One region of the Shewanella sp. ALD9 genome, then DNA from elsewhere that is predicted to be linked to it. Evidence: riboswitches for the same ligand, from Rfam matches in the RefSeq annotation. Region 1 holds a riboswitch; the other holds the start of a gene.
What was found. Region 1 has a riboswitch for thiamine pyrophosphate ahead of thiC (phosphomethylpyrimidine synthase ThiC). Riboswitches for the same ligand answer to the same signal wherever they lie in the genome.

Region 1 (3,433 bases):
GACAAGTCTTGTATGGTGAGTAAATCAGCTTGAATCCCCGCCCCACCACCACTGTCTGAACCCGCTATGGTCCAGACAATGGGTGGGGTTTGCGTTATGGATTCACTGACAAATGTCGATGAATTCATGGCGATTATTCCACCTCAACCGTTAAGTCAGTATCAACTTGTGCGACAGATTTGACGTCATGATAAAGCGCCGATCCCGACGCTTTGAACTCTGCCGACTTTTGTGCCATCGCTTCCGCCGGATTTATGGCTTGAGCTGTATGTTGAGCTTGATAAGCACTAGCGGAAGAGACTTCAATCTTAAGTGCTTCAGCTTGCTCAAGATTCGCGGCATATTCACGCACTTCGTGGGTTATTTTCATCGAACAGAATTTAGGCCCACACATTGAACAAAAGTGAGCCACTTTTGCCGATTCTTGTGGTAACGATTCGTCGTGGTAAGCACGAGCGGTATCAGGATCAAGACCTAGGTTATATTGATCTTCCCAACGGAATTCAAAGCGGGCTTTTGATAACGCATTATCACGTACTTGCGCACCTGGATGACCTTTAGCGACATCAGCAGCATGAGCTGCAATCTTGTAGGCAATTAAGCCTTGTTTTACATCTTCTTTATTTGGCAAACCTAAGTGTTCTTTGGGGGTGACGTAACACAACATCGCCACGCCGTACCAAGCCATCATGGCAGCGCCGATGCCAGAGGTGAAGTGATCATAGCCCGGCGCAATATCGGTTGTTTGTGGGCCTAAGGTATAAAATGGTGCTTCGTCACAAAGGGCCAATTGCTTTTCCATATTGACTTTAATCAATTGCATTGGCACATGACCAGGGCCTTCGATGATGGTTTGCACATCATATTCCCATGCAATTTTGACCAATTCACCTAAGGTTTCTAATTCCGCAAATTGCGCTTCATCATTGGCATCGGCAATTGAACCGGGGCGCATACCATCGCCTAACGACAATGACACATCGTATTGGGCGCAAATCTGGCAAATATCACGAAAATGTTCATATAAGAAACTTTCTTGATGGTGGCTTAAACACCACTTAGCCATAATTGAACCGCCACGTGACACAATGCCGGTAAGGCGTTTAGCGGTCATGGGTACATAACGCAATAACACCCCAGCATGAATCGTAAAATAATCTACGCCCTGCTCGGCTTGTTCAATCAATGTATCTCTAAATACTGCCCAACTGAGGTCTTCGGCAACGCCATTAACCTTTTCTAATGCTTGATAAATCGGCACGGTACCAATTGGCACTGGCGAATTACGGATAAGCCACTCACGCGTTTCATGAATATAACGTCCGGTCGACAAGTCCATGACCGTATCTGCACCCCAACGGGTTGACCACACCAGTTTTTCAACTTCTTCTTCAATCGAAGATGTCACCGCTGAATTACCAATATTGGCATTCACCTTCACCAAAAAATTACGCCCAATAATCATAGGTTCGGTTTCAGGATGGTTAATATTCAACGGAATAATCGCTCGACCTCGAGCGACTTCATCACGGACAAACTCAGGAGTGATAAGTTGCCCAATATGCGCACCAAAAGCCTCACCTGGCGCTTTTTGAGTCAATACGCTATCGGTTACTTCAGCGCGAGCCATGTTTTCACGAATGGCAATGTATTCCATTTCGGGGGTAATAATACCTTGACGAGCATAATACATTTGGGTCACGCATTTGCCAGACTTGGCACGTTTAGGCGCGACAAGGGCGTCAAAGCGTAAATGATCGAGTCCATCATCGGCCAGCCGCTGTTGGGTAAAGCCCGAACTTGCACCCGTTAATTGCTCAGTATCTTGTCGCTCATCAATCCATGCTTGACGGATTTTAGGTAAACCTTCACGCACGTTGATATCAGCAAGGGGATCAGAATAAGCACCCGCACAGTCATAAACCATTATCGGCGGATTGGCTTGTTTAATGGGTTCAGCGTCAGTACCACCAATGACGGTATCAGTTTGATTCACTTGGCGCATAGCGACGTTGATATCAGCACGACTACCGGTTAAATAGACTTTTTCTGAATTAGGATGTTGTAACGGTTTAAGAGTATCAATAAATTGTTGAGCGTTAGCTCGAGTTTGACGACGGTTTGGATTTGACATTAGCAACCTCAATATTAAGAGTAGAGTTGCTTGTCTGGAGAGGTGTTGATAGCAGCAGTAAACGATAAAAATACTATTGCTTACGTCAATAATCACATAGAAAAATACTAAAGTAATAACGTAACTGGATATATAAACCGATAAAAAACTCGGAGGTAAACGTCCATTTACGGTCTTGTTAATACGTTATTTATCTTCCCAACTATCATGATTATTACGCTTGTTTCCTTCGCAGGTTCTAGCCTGATCAGGTTCAACGGATCCCGAATAAACGGTCTCAGCCATAATGGCACTCCGACAAGATGTCCCGCAGTATAAGCAAGCTTGTCGCTAAATAACAAGCACTAAAATAATCATTTCATACAAAAGTTATCAATCCACATACCAGAAACTAATATGAGGTTATTGATATCCCCATGGTTCATCCATCACCACAGACAGGTATTTATCAAGGTGCGACACTATGTCGCATTCATCATATTTATTAGTAGATTATAATTTCAAAAAACTGACAAACACCTTTGAAATATATTCATCAAAGGTTGATAAAAATAACAATAAAGGTGATGACGTTGGCAAATAAAGCAATCCAAACCATTAAATCAAATACAAATTACCCATGGGTTTACTCATCAATTTCATTGACTATAATGTTTGCTATTACACCTCAAGTAATGGCTGAGCAGTACGATAAGCAAAATAGTGAAGGCATTGAGCGGGTTGAAGTACATGGACAAAACACGACTAACAAAGACTTACTCGGCTCAGCCCAAAGCTTACTTGAAAAGCAAGGAGTAGACTTTTCTGAAGCAGGTGGCGTATCGGCATTACCGATTTTAAATGGCATGATGGGCGATCGCATTAAGGTGCTCATTGATGGCAGTGATATTACCTCATCATGTGCAAACCAGATGAACCCGCCACTTTCTTATGTGTCAGCCAATCACATTAGTTCGACCCAAGTGGTTGCTGGAGTCTCTCCGGTGAGCGCCGGTGGCGATAACATTGCTGGCGTAATTAACGTCAATAGCTTAACCCCTGTATTTACCGATAGCGACAATGTGACATGGCAAAGTGGTAACATATCTAGTGGTTACCGAAGTACCAACAACGCTATTCTCGCAGGTGTAAATGCCACTGTTACAAGCAAAACATTAAGCTTTAGTTACCAAGGATCATTTGAAGACGCTAACAGCTATACCGACGGCCACGGCGATAAAGTACTAGACACCTTATACCAATCACAAAATCATGCATTAATTGCTGCTTGGCAAGATGACAACCAACAAATTGCTGTCA
Region 2 (3,433 bases), 240 kb from region 1:
TACCCATAAAAAGCGTTTTTACTGGAGTGATAGTTCAAAGAGTTGATAGTATTATCAATAGCATCAATGCAGTTATCTAATGAGGGCATCCAAATGGCCGAAGAAACCATATTTAGCAAAATTATCCGCCGTGAAATTCCAGCGGATATTTTATACCAAGATGAATTAGTCACCGCATTTCGGGATATTGCTCCGCAAGTTCCTACGCATATTCTGATTATTCCCAATCATTTAATCGCGACAGCAAATGATGTTAAAGCGTCTGATGAATTAGCATTAGGGCGGATGATAACAGTAGCGGCCAAACTTGCCGATGAAGCCGGTATAGCTGAAGATGGTTATCGCTTAATCATGAATTGCAATAAGCATGGTGGTCAAGAGGTGTACCATATTCATATGCATCTTTTAGGGGGTAAACCATTAGGCCCAATGCTGAGTCGTGGATAATGAAAATTAACAGTGATTTTTTTCCATTAACTGAAGTCGCCACCCGTTTTGTCAACCAGTTAGCTCAGTGCCGTCGTTTAGGGCTTTCAGTGCAAGAAGCCAGTGAGCATCATGTGTTAATTGAGTTACCTTACAGTCAAGATATTATTGGTTACCCCGACACCGGAGTCATTCATGGTGGGGTGATCACAACCTTGATAGATACCGCTTGTGGCACAGCCGTGGTATGCGCCATTTTGAAGAAGTACCAATCGTTAGAGTTGTCTCCAACATTGGATTTACGTGTCGATTACATGAAACCTGCAGAGCCTCATAAATCAGTTTATGCCTTTGCTGAATGCTATCGTTTATCGTCAAGCGTTGCTTTTACCCGTGCGATAGCATATCAAGACAGTATTGATGAACCTATCGCTCACGCGGTGGGTTCTTTTATGCGAATTAGTCCAGAAATGGTCGGCGAAGAGTTTCGTCAAGTGTTAATGGGGAATTTACCGGGGGCGAAATCATGAGTGAGCCAACCCAAATAGAGACACAAAAGGGTTTAGATGTTCAAGATGTGGTTAAACGTGCCATTGAACTGAATGATTATAGTTACCTACTTGAGAAAGTACCTTACTCACAATTTATTGGCATGTCAGTGGCCCGTTTTGGTGATGAAATGGTATTTAGACTGCCGGCTAAAGATGACAACATTGGTAATCCGATTTTACCTGCAATACATGGCGGAGTGATTGCTGGGTTTATGGAAATGTCGGCAATTGTGCAATTAATGGTATTTATGCAAGCCAAGAAAGTACCTAAAATTGTTGATTTCTCAATTGACTATTTACGCGCAGGTTTACATCAAGATACCTTTGCAGAATGTAAAATTACTCGCCAAGGCCGCCGTGTGGCTAACGTCAGTATGAACTGTTGGCAAACCAACCGTAAACAATTGATAGCCACTGCCAGAGCACATTTTTTGATAGATTAAGTCAACGCTTTACATTAACAGCAAATAAGGAGATAGCATGAAAATAACGTCAATATTTGTGTTCGCATTAGCATTGTTGCTTAGCGCCTGTGCGCATAACACGGCAGGTATTTCGGTAGACTCAAGCGGGCAGGTTAGAGTCGATAGCAGCTCTTTTGCCAGTGATGTCAATGTTGTGGATATTTCATCTGTCATGGTTGCTGACTTAATCAAAGCATCGGCGCTAATTCAAAGCAAATCGAGCACTGACCTACGTCTACAATATAAATTCACTTGGTACGATGCTAGCGGATTTACAGTTGAGGATGAAGCAAGCAGTTGGAAGTCGGTTAAATTACATGGTAAACAGCAGTTGCAAGTGGGTGCGGTAGCGCCCAATACACAAGCTATTCGATTTGAGATTTATGTGCGCGAAGCTTTCTCAAATTAAGCCACGCTACAGAGAACTTGAAGAGACATGATTACTGATATTTAATATAAAGTTAATCAATTATATTTTTGCGTTATCAAATTGTATCGCTGCTCGTGTATTCATGGTGAAGTTAGTTTATAATCGTGATCGCCAAGGGGTGTTCAGTAAAACCTGAACTGAGATGTCTGTATGACGAACCCTTAGAACCTGATCCGGCTTATACCGGCGTAGGAATGGGCCACACTATTTATGTGCACCTCTTATTCGCTACTCTTGCCGGATCTCAAAATCACTATTTGAGGTCCTATGTTTACGAAAAACTCTACTAGGTTACACCAAACACCTATTGCCTTAGCGGTAATGGTGGCATTAAGCTCGCCTGTGGTTATGGCTAAAACGGCCGATGTTGAAAATGTCACTCCCGAATATGAAAAAATGGAAGTGATTGTTGTTAATGCTGATTTTAGTAATATCAGCCTTGATAAAATGCCGTCAAGCGTGACGGTTATTGATGCCCAGCAATTAGAAGACGAAGGGGCGCAACATTTTGAAGATGTGCTCAATTCTATTGCCAACTTTAACTGGTCTGGTGGCAGTTCTCGTCCTAAATACTTCCAAATTCGTGGTGTCGGCGAACAAGAACAATATCAAGGTGCACCTAACTCATCGGTTGGCTTTGTGGTCGACGACATCGACCTATCAGGCCTTGGCATGGTGTCGAGTATGTACGACATGCAGCAAGTTGAAGTCTTGCGCGGTCCACAAGGTACTCAATATGGTGCTAATGCACTAGCTGGATTAATTTACTTAAAAAGTAATGACCCTACCGAATCATTTGAACATGGCGCAAAAGTCAGTTTAGGTGATGACAATCTTCGTACTCTTTCTGGTTTTAGCTCTGGTCCACTCAATGACTCAGGTAAATTGCTCTACCGTGTATCACTAGAACAGCACAATCAAAATGGTTACCGTGACAACCTTTATCTTAACCGTGATGATACCAATGAACGTGATGAGTTAACGGCTAGGGCTAAGTTCCGTTGGTACGCTACTGACGATCTTCAAGTTGATTTAACCTTATTGCATGCCAATTTTGATAATGGTTACGATGTGTGGACATTAGATAATAATCGCAGTAATACCTTAACTGACCAACCCGGTGTTGATACACAAAAAACGACTGGAGCAGGGGTTAAGTTCATATACACGGGTATGCAAGCATTTGACTTCACATCATTAACATCATTTGCGCAAACTGATCATCATAATGGATATGATGGTGATTGGGCCAATTCGGATTATTGGGCGAGTAAAGCATGTACTGTGTATGACGACGCAGGAGCGGCCTCAGGTACTGAGCCGTGTGTTTATGATTACACCTGGGACAAAAAGGGCGATCGTAAAACCTTTACCCAAGAGTTCCGTTTATCATCCAAAGATGCAGGACGCATCTTCGCCGGTAGTACCGACTGGTTATTGGGTGTATACGCGATGAATTTGAAAGAAGATAACGACTTATACTCGGAATACAACACCTGGCCAGATGAAGTGTTGCAGTCAAATTATGAGGCGACAAACTATGCCATATTTGGTCAATTAGA

Region 2: linked by a shared signal. The riboswitch ahead of CXF88_RS10785 (TonB-dependent receptor) and the one ahead of thiC (phosphomethylpyrimidine synthase ThiC) in region 1 are both predicted to bind thiamine pyrophosphate.

The regions. Positions count from the first base shown of each region.
Region 1 is NZ_PJCD01000003.1:956,731-960,163, reverse strand. It holds gene CXF88_RS11795 (bifunctional hydroxymethylpyrimidine kinase/phosphomethylpyrimidine kinase) at 1-128, opposite strand, end outside; gene thiC (phosphomethylpyrimidine synthase ThiC) at 134-2,134, opposite strand; TPP riboswitch at 2,342-2,441, opposite strand; gene CXF88_RS11785 (TonB-dependent receptor) at 2,701-3,433, shown strand, end outside.
Region 2 is NZ_PJCD01000003.1:719,842-723,274, forward strand. It holds gene hinT (purine nucleoside phosphoramidase) at 94-447, shown strand; gene CXF88_RS10770 (PaaI family thioesterase) at 447-956, shown strand; gene CXF88_RS10775 (PaaI family thioesterase) at 953-1,420, shown strand; gene CXF88_RS10780 (YcfL family protein) at 1,458-1,850, shown strand; TPP riboswitch at 1,976-2,083, shown strand; gene CXF88_RS10785 (TonB-dependent receptor) at 2,139-3,433, shown strand, end outside.